Regions from separate parts of the Rothia sp. HMSC064D08 genome, predicted to be linked through region 3. Evidence: riboswitches for the same ligand, from Rfam matches in the RefSeq annotation. Region 3 holds a riboswitch; each other region holds the start of a gene.

Evidence for each region. Region 3 has a riboswitch for S-adenosylmethionine ahead of HMPREF2625_RS00840 (AMP-binding protein). Riboswitches for the same ligand answer to the same signal wherever they lie in the genome.
Region 1: linked by a shared signal. The riboswitch ahead of HMPREF2625_RS05570 (nuclease PIN) and the one ahead of HMPREF2625_RS00840 (AMP-binding protein) in region 3 are both predicted to bind S-adenosylmethionine.
Region 2: linked by a shared signal. The riboswitch ahead of HMPREF2625_RS06345 (bifunctional o-acetylhomoserine/o-acetylserine sulfhydrylase) and the one ahead of HMPREF2625_RS00840 (AMP-binding protein) in region 3 are both predicted to bind S-adenosylmethionine.

The regions. Positions count from the first base shown of each region.
Region 1 covers NZ_KV797899.1:28,336-33,888, forward strand. Annotated here, with positions in the region: gene HMPREF2625_RS05545 (DEAD/DEAH box helicase) at 1-1,161, opposite strand, end outside; gene HMPREF2625_RS05550 (hypothetical protein) at 1,206-1,493, opposite strand; gene HMPREF2625_RS05555 (hypothetical protein) at 1,517-1,849, opposite strand; gene HMPREF2625_RS05560 (hypothetical protein) at 1,872-2,201, opposite strand; gene HMPREF2625_RS05565 (hypothetical protein) at 2,224-2,550, opposite strand; SAM riboswitch class IV at 2,815-2,943, shown strand; gene HMPREF2625_RS05570 (nuclease PIN) at 2,922-3,200, shown strand; gene HMPREF2625_RS05575 (PIN domain-containing protein) at 3,205-3,639, shown strand; gene HMPREF2625_RS05580 (cell division protein PerM) at 3,890-5,553, shown strand, end outside.
Region 2 covers NZ_KV797899.1:215,083-220,635, forward strand. Annotated here, with positions in the region: gene HMPREF2625_RS06330 (ABC transporter ATP-binding protein) at 1-471, opposite strand, end outside; gene HMPREF2625_RS11170 (MFS transporter) at 871-1,581, opposite strand; partial or broken gene HMPREF2625_RS11175 (MFS transporter) at 1,577-2,080, opposite strand; gene HMPREF2625_RS06340 (ArsR/SmtB family transcription factor) at 2,225-2,575, shown strand; SAM riboswitch class IV at 2,719-2,832, shown strand; gene HMPREF2625_RS06345 (bifunctional o-acetylhomoserine/o-acetylserine sulfhydrylase) at 2,942-4,288, shown strand; gene HMPREF2625_RS06350 (homoserine O-acetyltransferase MetX) at 4,384-5,553, shown strand, end outside.
Region 3 covers NZ_KV797887.1:165,291-170,843, forward strand. Annotated here, with positions in the region: gene HMPREF2625_RS00835 (MFS transporter) at 72-1,823, shown strand; gene HMPREF2625_RS00840 (AMP-binding protein) at 2,011-4,155, opposite strand; SAM riboswitch class I at 4,161-4,277, opposite strand; gene HMPREF2625_RS00845 (hypothetical protein) at 4,570-5,553, opposite strand, start outside.

The DNA.
Region 1 (5,553 bases), on a different contig from region 3:
GAGCTGCCGCACCCGGTTATCTTCGCGGGTTTCCCACCCCAAGGCGGCATGAAGAGCCAAGTCGGGGGTGGAATCTTCGCTCATGGCAGCCTCTGCGTTCTGTCGGGACTCGGCCTCAACAGCTCCGGCGTGTACCCTCACCTGGGCGGGTGGCAGAACCGCCGTAGTCACCTCAAACCCTTCGAGAAGAATCGGCAGGCCAATCTGCTCTGCACGCGCCAGAACATCCCACAGCAGCGTGGAGTTCGTGGCGGTGAGCGAAATCCAGTCCCGATGCGAAGAGTACATATTCTGCCACGGGCGCGCGATAGCGTATATTTCGGCGAAGAACCGTTCGTGCTCGGAGTATACCTCATGACGACCGACCGGCCCACCCACGCTGGATGCGAAGGTTTCCCAGCTGAGCCCGCCCTTGATCCAGCGCCCGGTTTTGGACTGCATGAGCGGCCGCGCCAGCAAATTGATAGGCGGGGTTGCACCGGGAATATTGCGCCCGCGCGCATACGAACCCGAAATGCTGAAGGAAAGGTCGAGCGCCCCCGGAACCCGTGCCGAATCAATACCGGATGCTTTGCCCCGGGCAGCGAGAACCTGTGCCATATCGCGCCGCCACACCGAAATTTTCGAGGGCGCAGAATGCGTATTCTCGTGGTCGTTCAGAGGGAGAGGTTCGGGGTCGGTGGTGAGCGAGCTTGCCGAACGAATCGCCCCGGATGCGCGCAACGCCGCCAGGGGATCGTCGGCTGCCTCCGCAACCTGTCGCGCGGTATCTTCTGGGCTCTCCTGATTCATAGGCTGGCGGATGCGGCCTCCGGGCGCATTGTCGAGGGCTTTCCGCGCGGTTTTGGCACGGTCGAGCGCGGTGAGCATGAGGGCGACGGCGTGCTTGCAGTCGGCAGCGACTGGGCATGTGCATCGTGCGTTGAAAAGATTGGAATCGGCGTCCGAACCCGGGAAGAAGCGAATATCTACCTCATAGGGAATAGGGGTGCTCCCATTCACCAGGCCTTCCAGCGTGTTTTCGTCTTCGTCGTAGGTGTAGCGCACCACTTCACGCTGACGGGCATAAGCAAGCCCGCGCTGGTATGCCTTATGCCCCGCCTGCCGAATAATCTGCGCAACAGTAACGGGGATATCGGGGAAAGGGTTTGGTGTGCTCACCGTTCCATTATCTCAAGGGTGTCAAAGAAGCGCGCGGTAATTCGTTATGAGGTCTGTCCAAGATGCGCTGAGCGTTTTTTACGTGCATTTTTGATGACTATTATGAAGAACATAATAAAAGTGATGATGGTGGTGAGGAAGCCAACGCATAAGACGCTCACGGCGAGGGTAGTGGCTGCTTGTGTGAGAGGACTCGACCCCTTGGGCTGGACGCCCCTCCACTCGAAGGCATGGTACTCAACGACTGCTCCCCAGCCCGCTAGGATGAACAATCCAATACCGAGAATGAGGAATAGTGCAGCTATTGCCCCGACCATACGTGCAGTTTTCATGCTTTCCCCTTGAGTAACTGACTTTATGGATTCATCTGTTCCCGGCCTTCTGCTTCTGCCGAGGGTGTTTTATTCTGCTCAGCATGCTTATTTTGTGCCTTGCGTGTATTCCTGGTCGCCGTTGTGAAGAGCAGAATTAAGGTGATAATGCCGGTGAGGAAGCCGATACCTAAGAACCATAGGCTCAGATTATTAGTCGCCATGACGAGGGGACTTGCTCCTGCGGGATCGATGCCCCTCCACTCGAAGGCGTGGTATTCCACGAGTGAACCCCAGCCGGCTAGGATGAGCAATCCAAACCCGATAACCAGAAGTACTGCGGCTACTGCCCCAACGGTGTATATAGCTTTTTTCATGAGCACTCCTTAGATGCTGACTCTATGAATCAACCTGGTTATGGTCGCCTTCTACCAAGGGGTTTTTATTCTGCTCACTGTGCTTATTTTGTGCCTTGCGTGCCTTCTTGGTCGTCGTTGTAAAGAGCAGAATAAAGGTGATAATGCCGGTGAGGAAGCCGATACCTAAGAATCGGAAACTTATATTCAAAGTTGCACGTGTGAGCGGACTAGCTCCCTCGAATTGAATACCCCTCCATTCAGAGGCGTGATACTCCACGAGAGCGCCCCATTCTCCTAAAATAAACAGGACTATGCCACAAAAGAAGACCACTGCAGTTGTTGCTCCAACTATGTAGATAGCTTTTTTCATGAGCGCTCCTTAGATACTGACTCTATGAATCAATCTGGTTCTGACCATCTTTCAGGAGGTCTTGAGCCTGTTTAGGATACTTTTTGTGCGTCTTGCGGGAGTTCCTGATCGCCGTGGTGAAGAACGGAATCAAGGCGATAAAGCCAGTAAGAAAGCCGGTGCCTAAGAACCAGTAGCTGAGGTTGCCGGTTGCTCGCGTTAGGGGACTTGCTCCTTTATGCTGCACGCCCCTCCACTCGAGGGCATGATACTCCACGAGTGAGCCCCAGCCTGCCAGGATGAACAAGCCAAACCCAATGATCAGAAAAATTGCGGCCACTATCCCCATGATCTGTACAGTCTTTTTCACAGTTATCACTCTTTCTTTCCGGAAGCGTAAAGCAGACGTGACATGGTGATATATCAGAGGCAAGATAAATTTCTGTACATTACCCAGTGTGCCGTGATTCTTCTCGAATGTGTAGACCTGTCCTGAATGTCCAAAACTTCACACTACGCCGCCATGAGGCGGCTATATACAGATATGCATTCATAATCGCGTTATGTAAATCACAAGATTTTGACGGGTTCGCACGTTTACAGATTCCTGAAAGCTGTTGTAACCTGGATTCAGCTTCAAGAGTTTCGACTGATAAGCTCCGACTATGGTCGAACGCCAACCCCATGTTCACGGGTGGCTCGGATGACGAAGCGGTTTGTATTCGCCGCCTTAGGTGGCACTTGGTACAGGCAAGAGCAACGCGAAAGGAACGCGCATTCGGCGCATGGTTGTCAATGTACAACAGCTCTTCATCTCCAGCATCCCCCCTTACTCCTGCACGCTCTTATCAGGAAAATTTGCGTGCCGCATCTGTGCCCGCACGCGGCGGTTACCAGGCAGTAAGCATTCAGGATTACGCACGTATTTCTTCTAAGCGCGACGAATTCCTCAATTTTCTGCTTCTTCCCAACCCTGAGGGTATTCCCGCCGTCGAATATGCCGGTCTGCGCGTAGCATAGGGGTATGAGCGCCTCAGGACTGCTTCTCGACTCGGATGTTCTCGCCGAGATTCGCAAAGCCACACCAGATCCCAAAGTTGTTGCCTTTCTGCGCCGCCGCGCCTATAAACACCTCTACATTTCGGTGCTGAGCGTAGGCGAGCTCAAAGGACTCTACCCCTACCCAGAGACCGACCGCTGGATTGCCGAACTTCTCGACAGATTCGCCGACCACATCATTAACGTGGATGCGCGCGTAAGCCTCGAATGGGCGGGACGCAGCGCCCCGCGCGGCACCCACAGTCACGGACGTAAAGATGCCGAGCCCCTGCCCACCGCCGCCCTCGAAGGTCTGATGGCGGCGAGCGCCCAAGCTCACGACCTCGAAATTGTTTCTTCAAAAGCTGAGGTGTACCGGTCCTGGGGCGTACCCGCAGTGAATCCGTGGATCGAAGACTAATTGTCCGTCCCGTATTTCGCTGTAAGCGCCGGGGGAGTACCTGCGTGTTCGAGAAGACCGTGAGAAATGCTCGGCGCAGTTATCTGTACACGCCGCTGCAGCGGTGATAACGCATCGGTAACGTTCATGTAACCCCTATGTTCACGGTGAGCAGTTAACGAAGGTTAGCCGCCAATTAACCGGAACTATTTCCCCGAAAGCTCAGCAGGCTCACACGAGCTGGCGGGTTTCATGGCATGATGGAAGAACGATGAAAAGTAGCTCTTCTACATCCCGGTATTCTGCCCCTATGCCACTCTGGCTGCAGGGCATCGTTGAATTAGTTTTTACCGCCGCGCTTTCTTTCGGGCTTGTGCTCGTTCTGCTCATGGCGGTGTGGTTTACCAACGGTTTTAACCGCATGGATTTTCCCGCCCTCGCAACTCTTGCTTCCCACCTGTGGCTGCTCATGCACGGTGTGCCGCTGAATATTCCGAATGCTTTCGGCATTATTCTGCCGCACGGCATGCTCACACTGGTGCCCATGGGGTTGAGCATTATTCCTGTGCTCTTATGCTTTAGGTCTGGGCGGAAACTGGCGCGCGCATCCTATGAGGGGGAATTCTTCAAGCCCGTATTATTAGGGTGCGCTGCCTACGGTATTTTTGCCGCCGTCGCTTTTGCTTGGGCGAGCACCGAACGGCATCTGTTGGGTATTGTTGGTGCGGCGTTGATTCCGCAGATCGTGGTGCTGGTCGGGTTGATCTGGGGCGGCTACTATGAATCGCGTTCGCTCGCCCGTATGGTGGGCGTGAACACCGCTGAACAGATTTCGCAGATGAGCCAGTACTCGCGGTGGGCGAGTTCTTATGTGTGGTCGATTGTGCGTGCCTCCATGGTGGCGATTTTCTCGCTCATTATGGGTGGTGCTCTGGTGCTGGTGGTTGCCATGATGATGCGCTGGTCGCAGATCGCAACAATCTACCAGGAACTTCACGCCGGGCCGGTGGGGGCGCTCGCGGTGACCCTGCTGCAGCTGGGTTACCTCCCGAACTTGGTGATCTACGCGATGTCGTGGACTACCGGCGCCGGGTTTGCGTTCGGCGTGGATACGCATGTGGGCTGGTCGCAGACGACGATGGGCGATCTTCCGCTCTTTCCGGTGCTGGGTGCTATCCCTGAGAGCCTGGGCTGGATCGGGTATGCGGGTCTGGCGGTTTCGCTGGGCGCCGGGGCCGTTGCCGGTTGGTGGTTCTTGCGTGAAGGTGAAGACCACGTGGACGAGTGGATCACCATGAAGGTACGTTACCGGGTGATTGCGCTGCCGCTTTCTTCGCTCGTGTTGGGTTCGCTGGTGGGTGTGCTCTGCGGTGTATGGGCTTATATTTTGGGTTGGATTTCCAGCGGATCGTTGGGTGTGGGGCGTTTTACCGAGGTAGGCGCATCGCCCGCAGCTTTCGCCGTGGCGACCGCAATAACCCTGGGTGCGGGTACCGCGTTGGGTAACCTGCTGTGCCATGTGCTTTTGCCCGACAGCAGTCGCGAGTTGCCGCGTTTTGCCGATGAACGTCCCAATCTGGGCAGTCGCATGAGCGAGATGCTGCAGCAGCGTCGCGCGGCGCGGGCGGAGCGTGAACAGCTCAGGAACGATGAACAGGAACGCGAGGCACAAGAACGTGAAGAGCAGGCGCGTGAGCGGGCTCAGCAGCGGCGCGAACGCGTCAAACAGGTGCACGCCCGCCGTGCAGAACTCAATAAATTTGCCGAACAGGAAGAGGCGCAGCGAGCGCATGGTTTAGGTATCAAAACGGAGCAAGAATCCTTGCGTGAAGACGGTTCCGCTGAAGCTGCAGACTCGAAGGATGCGGCATCTGACGAGCAAACCATCGAGCTGTCGGGAGCGGATGAACCCACCGTGGAACTTGATACCTCTGA
Region 2 (5,553 bases), on a different contig from region 3:
GCCCAGCAGTGCCCGCGCGATGTGCAGACGTTGTTTCATACCGCGGGAAAACTCCTGTACCTTCTTCGCGGCAACATCGGCAAGATCGACCCGTTCCAAAGCGCTCGCCACCTGATTACGGCGTTTGCGCGCGCTAACCCCGGCAAGGTCAGCGAAGAAGAGAAGATTATCGCGGGCGGATGCTCGCGGATAGAACCCGGTATCTCCGCCGAGCGCAAGCCCTAGGGACGCGCGCGCACGCTGGGGGTGCGCAAGTGCATCCACCCCGTCAATGCGCACGGTACCGCTCGTGGGAGTCAGCAGTGTTGCGCACATCTGCACAACCGTTGTTTTCCCCGCCCCATTGGGACCGAGCAGAGCATGAATTTCGCCGGAGCTTATACTGAACGAAACATTATCGACAGCGGTGAAAGCGTGTTCACCTTTGCCAAAGGTGCGGCATAGCTGTGCCGCGTCAAGAATTGTAGACATTGTGATAAAACCTTGCGGTGCTTAGTCACCCGAAGCCTCTTGAGCATGGTGTTCGCACGCCTGCAATATGTGGGACGGGTGAGATGAATAGTCGTGAGAGAGGCACTTCTTAGTGCCTGAATAATCCCAAGTCACCGACTGCAGATGCGGAAGGTATAACAATGAAACCCTCAGAACTTTGGTGTTCAAGGTGCTCACTATGCGCTCATGAAATGTATCGAACCAAAGCAGGGTTATTTCTGAAATTTTTAGAGCCCACCATCTGGGCGGGCATTCCGCGAGCCGGTGCGACTTTAGCGGGAGGTCATACCTCATCACTCCTAGATTCAAGGTTTCCATCAGTGTAGCATGGCTCACGGAATGCTGTGATTAAATTTTTTTTGATTTTATTCGAAGAAGTTAAAACGATTCCCCGTTTTTCGGCCGGAACGCTCCGCCAAGTGCATAGACCCCAAGAGAAATTGCGATTGCACATGCGCTCATAACGGCTATACCGCTATACCCCGGAAACTGTGTGAGTAATGTACCGCCGACGGCACCGCTGATAGTTGTTCCAGCGTACATTGCCGTGTTTGAGAGGGATGATACAGTACCGCGAGCTATAGCGGTATGGCTTTGCAGCTCTCCCATGAGGATGGGGAGCATAACTCCTCCGAGAAAAAGTGCAAGCGTAAAAATACCTAAAGCAGTCCAGAAATTAGCTGTCAATGACACTGAGAGATACACAATACTGAGTGCAATAAGCCCCACGAGCATAGTCTTTTGCATACCTATATGTGCGACGAATCGTGACCCTGTGAGGGAGCCTAGAGCGTTGCCACATCCGATTACAAGCATGGCGAAACCGATGGTTGTCTGCGATGCCCCAAAGTCTCGCGCAAACCATGAACCTATGAAAGATAGAGATGCGAATACTCCTGTCTGGAAAATCAGGTACGCCAGGAGGGATAGCAAAAGTGAAGGGGCTTTTAAAACGTGCAGGTAGGGAGTCAGAAAATTTCCATCTTGCGCCGCAGCCACAGGGGGGAATGCTGGGAAAACGTGAATAGAGTATACCCAAGAGAAGAAGAGACGCTGCGGCGATTGCAAAAAATGGTATCTGCCATCCATAAGTGGAGAGGAATGAACCTACAGGAATACCGGCGATTTGGGCTATGGCAAGTCCAGCCGTTGCATACCCCATAGTTTTAATAATGGCTTGTTTCGGCACTGTCATGGGGATAGATGCCCAAATCTGCGGTGAGATCAGAGAAGCGAACACTCCCGCAAGAAACCGGGCGGTAAAAAGAGACCAAAACCCCCATGCTAAACCGCATAAGCCCGTAAAAAGCGTAAAGCCGATGGACCCGGTAAGAATAATGCGCCTGCGATCAATGCGGTCTGACAGCGGGCCTGCAATGAGTGCGAAAACTGCATACCCTAAAGCGTATGCAGAGACGAACCACCCTGATTGTTCTGTGCTGGTGTTGAACTCCTTGCTGAGCAGCGGAAGCAGAGGGGCAGTGAGCAGAGTATCTGTGCCGATGACAAAGAGAGTGCTGAATGAGACAAGCCGCATGGTTGCCTCAGAATTTTGAGGTAGCTGATGAGATGTATTGTGAGAATTCATGGTGTACCCCTTGATGCTATTTCTATGTTCGTCGAAATTAGAATAAATCTATATTATGCTAAAGGGCAAGCCCAAGAGGTAATATTCTGTCACAGAGTCTTGCAGGCTCAATACGTTATGCGAAGAACCTGGAAAGGCATGGTTATGGGTAAAGAACGGCTGCATCACCCCACCCCTGATGATGTGACGTTGGATCGTGTCCTTGGCGCATTGTCAGATCCCATTCGACGAGATGTTCTCGCACGCATTGCTGACCACGGACCGCAGTTCTGCGGTGATTTTGACTATGGAATCGCCAAATCTACGATGTCTTATCATTTCAAAGTGCTCCGAGAATCAGGGCTCATGCACACCGAAGTGCTGGGAACGCACCGTAAAATTACACGCCGAGACAGCGTGATTGAGAATCTTTTCCCCGGTCTTTTAGACTCTGTTGGACTACCACCGGGTCAAGGCCAATGGGATGAATCTGCTGCGGATACTACAGGTGCCTGACTCGGCTAATCGGGTTGAGAGTATACGAATCCCTAAAATGAGGTCAGAGCAAAGGCAATTCATAAAACGTCATCTTTGCAACAATACGCCGAAAACACGTATCCCGCTTGACCGTGCGCGCTTCCTATGAAACTCTAGATGCAGGTCATGAGAGCCAGTGATAAGCCCCAGCTAGCTGGCCGGCAACCCTCCTCCGCGGTGGGGTGCCCTGGGTGAGGACCAGGCGTTGAACACAAAGTACAACGCAAGCGCGGGACCGATGTGCCCGATTCTGGTACATCGTTTTTTCGTTTGCAGAGAAGAAAGCCTAAGAACTCTGTACCGAAATCGGCATGCGGCCCCCTGAACTATCACAAGGAGCTTCGCATGAGCAACACTACAGTCCCGACTCCCGCCAACCCCGCCGGTTGGAAATTTGAGACCCGCCAGATTCACGCGGGGCAGGCACCGGATGCCGCAACGGGAGCTCGGGCGTTACCTATCTACCAGACCACCTCGTTCGTTTTCGAGAACGCAGAACAGGCCGCTAACCGTTTCGCTCTAGCTGAGCTTGGGCCTATCTATACCCGTCTGAACAACCCCACCCAAGAGGTTATCGAAAACCGCATCGCATCCCTTGAAGGGGGAGTGGGTGCGCTTTTGCTGGCCTCAGGCCAAGCGGCTATTACCTATGCGATTCTTAATATTGCGGGCGCGGGCGACCATATCGTGGCTTCCCCATCAATTTATGGGGGAACCTACAACCTACTTAAATACACGCTTGCCGACCTCGGCGTTGAAACTACGTTTGTTGAAAACCCGGACGACCTGCAGCAATGGCGCGATGCGGTTCGCCCCAACACGAAACTCTTCTACGGAGAAACCGTACCTAACCCCCGGAACGATGTGCTCGACATCGAGCCTATCGCCCAGATCGCCCACGACAATGGCGTTCCCCTAATCGTCGATAACACCGTTCCCACCCCATACCTTGTGCGCCCCATCGAATTTGGGGCAGATGTGGTAATCCATTCCGCCACGAAATATCTGGGTGGGCACGGCACCTCAATCGGCGGCGTTATCGTGGACTCCGGGAATTTCGACTATGGTGCCGACCCTGAAAAGTTCCCCAAGTTCAACGAGCCAGCACCTGGCTACCACGGTTTAGTTTATGCCCGTGACTTGGGCAAAGACTCCGCCTTCGGTGCGAACCTTTCCTATATTCTCAAGGCGCGAGTTTCGCTTCTGCGCGACACCGGGGCGGCGATCTCTCCAACTAACGCCTTCAACATTGGTATCGGTCTGGAGACTCTTTCCCTGCGCATCGAACGCCATATCGAGAACGCGACCAAGGTCGCAAACTGGTTGGAGGAGCATCCGCTGGTCGATCAGGTGATCTGGGCCGGTCTGCCTTCATCGCCCTGGTACGAGCGAGCCCAAAAATACCTGCCGAAGGGACCGGGCGCCGTTGTGGGATTCACCCTCAAAGACGCAGACCTGGAACAGACTCGCACCTTTGTGGACGCTCTGCAGCTGCACTCCAATGTTGCGAATATCGGCGATGTACGCTCGCTTGTTATTCACCCTGCATCCACCACCCACTCGCAGCTTTCCGAGGAAGAGCTAGAGGCAATTGGGGTGAGCAAAAACTTTGTGCGTCTCTCGGTAGGTATCGAAAATATTGACGACATTATCGCAGACCTAGAATTGGGTTTTGCAACTCTGAACGCCTAACCTGCACCGCCGCGACCGGGCTGCACAGTAAGTGCCCGGTCGCGGTATCGGTTTCTCGCCTGCCATTACCAACTACCGGTTACCCAGGAGAAAACATGACGGAAAATACCGTACACGCCACCTATCTGTCGCAGCTGCAGCATCCCAGCGCTCAGGGGTACCTGCGGCAGATGGCGATCGGTGATTTCACCCTCGAAAACGGTACCGTGCTTCCACAGGTAAACATCGGGTACGAAACGTGGGGGACTCTTAATAAAGCTGGGGACAACGCGATTCTTATTCTGCACGCCCTCACCGGTGACACCCATGTTTCGCGTGGGATTCCCACATCGGATATGCCTGCACCCAGTATCCGTGCGGTCGAAAGTGATGGTTGGTGGGAAGGTATTGTGGGGCCGGGCGCGGTGGTCGATACCACCAAATATTTTGTGATCGCCCCCAATATCTTGGGCGGATGCTACGGCTCAACCGGCCCGGCAAGCATCGTACCCGAGGGATACCCGGGCGCCGGGAAACCCTGGGGATCACGCTTCCCTCACGTCACTATTCGCGACTCGGTACGAGCCGAAGCCGAACTTATCACCCGGTTAGGGATTAAGAGTTTTCACCACGTCATCGGAGGATCGCTCGGCGGAGCACGCGCTATCGAATGGGCGGCAACCTTCCCCGAGCTGGTACGTGGATGCGCGGTCATCGCCGCCGGCCCCGCCGCCACTGCCGAACAGATTTCCTGGGCGCACACCCAGAACCTCGCCATCCGTGCTGATGCCAATTTTGTTTCCGGCGACTATTACGGGGGAACGGCACCCACAGCCGGGCTCGCGCTGGCGAGGCGCATAGCCCATACCACCTACCGCAGCCCAGCAGAGTTGGAGCACCGCTTTGGGCGGCAGGCAAACCGCGGAGAATCCACCGACGGCGGGTCCATCGGTGAGAACCGCGGACGGTATGCGGTCGAAAGCTACCTAGACCACCACGGCGATAAGCTCGTTGAGCGTTTTGACGCCAATAGCTACCTTGCCGTGAATGAGGCGCTAATTTCACACGATGTTGCACACGGGCGCGGCAGCCTCTCGCATGCGCTTGCGCTCAGCGACTGCAAGTGGACTATCGCCGCCGTAAGCACCGATCGTCTGTTTTTTCCGCACGAATCGTATCGTCTGGCGGAGGCGCTGCCGGTTCCCGTAAAGGTCGATATTATCGAATCCGACCACGGACATGACGGTTTCTTAGTCGAATCCCGCCAGTTGGAGGCGATTCTCGCT
Region 3 (5,553 bases):
GACGGCGTTATGATGAAGTGCTAGGTTTTTATTGCCCGGCGGTACCGCCGAGAAGACAAGGCAGGGGATTTATGGCAGAGCCAGCCGCATCAAAGACGCACCGCAGCGCACCATCAATGGAGCAAACCGCCGAGAAACCGTGGGTTGCCATGTGGTCACTCGTGATCGGGTTCTTTATGATCCTGCTCGATACCACTATCGTCACCGTGGCGCTGCCCCATATGCAGCATGAGCTCAACGCCTCGCTCTCCGCCGTGATTTGGGTGACCAGCGCCTACCTGCTCGCCTATGCGGTGCCGCTGCTGATTACCGGTCGCCTGGGCGATAGGTTTGGGCAGAAGCAGATGTACCTGCTCGGTATGGTGGTCTTTACCCTCTCTTCGCTGTGGTGCGGGCTCTCGACCAATGTGGAGATGCTGATCGTTGCGCGCGTGGTGCAGGGGATAGGCGCCTCAATTATGACCCCGCAAACCATGTCCATTATTACGCTCATGTTCCCGCCGCATAAACGCGGGGTGGCAATGAGCGTGTGGGGCGCGGCGGCCGGTATCGCATCGCTCGTGGGCCCTATCGCTGGCGGCCTGCTCGTGGACGGTCCCGGCTGGACGTGGATCTTCTTCATCAATATCCCTATCGGTGTGGTCGGCACCTATCTGGCGGTACGGAATATCCCGCATTTCCCCTCCAAACAGCACAACTTCGACTGGCTGGGCGTGGTTCTCTCCGCTATCGGCCTGTTTCTGATGGTCTTCGGCATTCAGGAGGGATCCACCTACGACTGGGGCACTATCACCGATTCGCTGTGGGGAACCGGAATCCCGGTGAGCGTATGGGGCATGATTATCGCGGGCATCATCGTGTTCACCCTCTTTATTGTGTGGCAGGCTGTTAACCGCAAAGAACCGTTGGTGCCGCTGGGGCTCTTCAAAGACCGCAACTTCTCGGTATCGAATATTGCTATCGCGGCAATGGGCGCGCACACCCTCACAATGGCATTCCCAACTACCATTTACTTCCAGCAGGTGCGCGGTATGAGCCCCACTCAGGCGGCACTCATGACCGCCCCGCTCGCCCTGTTCTCGGGTGCGCTCTCTCCAATCATTGGTAAGCGTTTAGGCACGTCAAACCCCAAATGGTATGCGGTCTCGGGGTTTGCCCTGCTGGTAGTCGGATTTGTTGTTCTGCGGGCTCTGATGACGGCGGATCAACCCCTCGCGCTTCTGCTCATACCCTTTGCGATCTTGGGTATCGGCAACTCTATGATTTGGGGTCCGCTAGCGGTGACCGCAACCCGCAACCTGCCGCCTCGTTTAGCCGGTGCCGGGTCGGGCGTGTATAACGAAACTCGTCAGGTTGCCGGTGTGCTCGGTTCGGCGGGTATCGCCACTCTCATGGGCGGTCTGATCGCCGACCAGATTGCGCAGACCATGCAGCGGATGCGCCCCTCAGGTACCGGCGCAGGCGGAAGCGCCATGAACACTCCCGCCGTCGGCAGTGAAGGGATGTCCGGCGGTCAGGTTCCCGACTTCCTGCGCGAACCTATCGCCACCGCGATGAACGACTCACTGATGCTGGCGCTGGTTCTGGCAGTCGTGGGCATGGTCGCGTGTCTCTTCTTCGCCAAGCCGGTGGATAAAGGTGCGTGGACATCCGGGCAGAATGCCGCTGAGCCACAAACGGAAGCTGACTCGGCACGGGACGGCTCAAACTCTTCCGGTACCGATCCTGATGCAGAGGTGACCGCCTCCACCGAGGCACGCCCCGCAGACGAGACGCAACCGATTTCTTCGGAAAAGGACGCAAAAAATCCTTCTAAGCCATAATTCCATTTGAGGAATATACTATTTGACTAGTGTATATAGCCAGTGCGGCATATAACCAGCAGGTTATATGCCGCATTGTAGTTTCATCAGGGTATTGAGGGCGGGAGCTATTGCCTCCGCAAAACACTCGCGCTCGCAGAGAACCTTTCTATCAGATTCGGCGCGATGCCGCTGCCGAGCGTAACCCCTATGCCGCTTGATCCTCGGTGAACGCATCCGGGTCTACTCGCCCGGTTTCTACGAGCACCTGTGCGATAGCGCCGAGCGCCTCCTCATTCTGAAGCGAAGAAATATCGCCCAGCTTATGCCCCTGGTAGAGCTCACCCAGCAGACGGCGGGTAATCTTCCCTGAACGAGTCTTAGGAATATCGGCGACCGCGACCACATCCTTGGGTTTAGCGATAGGGCCAATATGCTCGCGCACATGCTGGGTGAGTGCAGTCTTCAGCTCGTCTTCGGTAAGTGCCCGACCTTCGTCGGTGAGCGTCACATAGGCGACTGCCTGGTGGCCGGTTAGCTCGTCCTCCACGGGGCACACGCCAGCCTCCACCACGGCCGGGTGCGTCACGAGCGCAGACTCAATTTCGATGGTCGAAAGGCGGTGCCCAGAAATGTTGATCACATCGTCGATGCGCCCCAGGATGTACACGTTGCCCTCATCATCGACCTTCGCACCGTCACCGGCGAGGAACCAGCCGCGCGTACCGTAGTGCTTCCAATAGGAATTCAGGTAGCGTTGCGGGTCGCCCCAGACAGTGCGTGCCATGGAGGGGCCGATCTTATCGACCACAATGAAGCCCTGTTTGCCGGGCTCAACGAAGTCACCGTGCTCGTCCACCACGCGCACCGAGACTCCGGGGACTTCGCGGGTGGCGCATCCGGGAAGGGGAGTGCAGTGCGGGGTACCTTCGGGGAAGGTCCCTTCGGGCGCGAAGGCGGGGTCGTGTGGCCGTGGGGAGCAGATGGTCGAGCCGGTCTCGGACTGCCACCATGTATCGATAAACGATGCGGTACCCCCACCCACGTGCTTGCGCAGCCACTTCCACGCCTGAGGGTTAATGGACTCGCCCACAGACCCGAGCAGACGCACGGATGAGAAGTCGTATTTTCCGGGTTCGGGGCCGTCAGGAAACGCCCCCATGAGGGAACGAATCAGGGTTGGAGCGGTGTAATAGTTGGTGACGCCGTAGCGTTCGATAACCTCGAAATGACGACCGTAATGCGGAGTATTGGGGGTACCCTCGAAAATAACCTCGGTCACCCCGTTCACAAGCGGACCATAGATTTCGTAGGTGTGCGCGGTCACCCACGCGAGATCGGCGGTACACCAGTGCACAGTCGATTCAACCTTCGCCGGGTCGTTCACGGCAGACAGTTCATCGGGGCGCAGCACCCCATCGTCATCCACATAGTCCGGCAGCAGATCGTACAGCAGCGCGTGGGTGTATGCGGTCTGCACCAAATACCCCGCCATCGTGTGCACTAGGCCCTTGGGTTTGCCCGTGGTGCCGGAGGTATAGATGATAAACAGCGGGTCTTCGGCATCGTGCAGCTCGTACTCATGGGTATCGGGCTGATCGTCCACCAGGTCGTGGTACCAAATATCGCGCCCGGTCGTCCAAGGAACCTGCGCGTGTGCCACGGGGTCTGCGGCGCTTGTCCGGTCCACCACGATCACGTGCTCGATATTGTTCTCACCTGAGCATGCTTCATCGGCATTCACCTTAACGGGCACGACCTTGCCTCGGCGGTTCTGCCCGTCGGTGGTGATCAGAACCTTCGCGCCGGTGTCTTCCACCCGGAACTTCAGCGCCTCCGCCGAGAACCCGCCGAACACGAGCGAGTGAATTGCGCCGATCCGCGCGCACGCAAGCGTGAAAATAATGGTTTCGGGAATAACCGGCAGGTAGATTACTACACGGTCGCCTTTACGCACGCCGAGTTTGAGCAGGCCGTTGGCGGCGCGGGCGATGCGTCGCTGCAGTTCGGCGTAGGTGATAGCTTCACGGTCACCGGGTTCACCCTCGAAATAGAGGGCTACTTTGTCGCCGCGGCCCGCCTCCACGTGGCGGTCCACGCAGTTGTAGGCGACGTTGAGTTTGCCGCCCTCGAACCACTTAATCTCGGGTACGGAGTATTCTTCGATGCCCTCAGCATCGGTTCCGATAACCTGCGGTTTCTGGAAGGTATGCGCGTTGTCCCAAGTCTTGCCCCAGGTTAGGCGCTCGGCTTGTTTTTCCCAGAACGCTACCCGCGCCTCGTCAGATTCGTGCGCGGGGTTGGGGGTGGGTGCTAGAGGATTCGTGAATGAAAAGGGGGAGGGAAGTCCCACAGTATCTCCCATCGGTTACTGGCGTTAGCACCTTCGGCGTTATGAAGGCGCATGATGCGCCACCGCAGGCGAGGTTGCTGCGACGTCGTCGAGCCAGGTCTCTCGGTCGCTCTAGATGGATTACCAATCTAGTAAACCCTGTAGCTGGCGCAGGTGCAAAGACACCCCGTCATATTGCGCGTGTATGCGCCACGTTCGTAACATTCCGCAACATTGCACCCATGCCCACGCATCCACACCACACCCCAATACCGCGAGCAGGTAGGATTTTGTCGACAAGGTAGGATTTTCCTACCTGCTCGGGTCAAAAACCACCTGCTCGCGAACAGCACAAGAAAAACACTCCCACCGGGATGCGCCTCGTCAAGAGGATTTACCCGGCGGGAGTGCCGTTTACTCACCCAAAATTACCGATTAGTTCTGTTTTTGTGCGTTGGTTGAGCCTTTCGAGGCTCCGTTAGGGTTTTTCTGCCCGGATAACCAGTCGTTAGGATCGATCTGAATGTCGTTACGGACGGTGAAGTCGCTCTCTTGATCCTTGTTTTTCTGGTCACCCGTTGATCCCGTCGAGTTGGACTTTGACTTGTCGCTGGGGGTGCTGGGAGTGCTCGGATCTGGATTCTCAGGTTCGCCAACATGATCGATGGATGCCACAGCCTGCTGACCGGTCAGGTCAATATCGCTCTTGGGGGCACCGTTCTCAGGCTCATAGCGCAGAGTACCGTTGAGGATCGTCAAGGTGGTGGTCACACCGTAGCGTTCGAGATAGAAATCTTCAAAATGTGTACCGAACTGGCTGGCCAAGATCTGGTTGTAGACCTGAGTCCCGCCGCCGTTATGACTGGAAGCTACAACATCATGGTCAAGCGTAATATCGACGTAGCCTATCAGCTCATTGCCGTTGGCGGTCATCTCGCTGAAGTAACCGTGCATAGCACCACCGTTGAAGGCGACGAGCTGGGGATTATCGCCGTTTTCTGGTGTGGGATTGACGACGAGGGAAACCGCAAAATCGTCAGTATTTTTATTCCAGCCCGGGGGTTCTGCCCCGTCGATCTCGGCCCAGTCGGGGAAAACGAAACGGTGCTCCAAGCGCAGGCGCGCACCGGCGAGTAGGGTAGTGGTACCCGAGTAGTATGTCTGCTTACCGTCTTTAGTGGTTGCCTTGGGCGCTGAGAACCAGAAACCTGCACCGCCCCACTTTGCCTTGCCGATGCTGCCGCCGGGGGTAAACTTACCGCCACCAGCCGAGTAGAGGCCACTGGAACCTGCCGGAACGCTGGCGTGCTCGTTCTCAACCGGGCCGCTAAATGAATCTAGCCCCAGGAAACTGTTAGTGTCTAGTTCCTGGTGGGTGACGAACGCCTGGGTAAAAATACCGTAGTCAGGGCGTGTGTC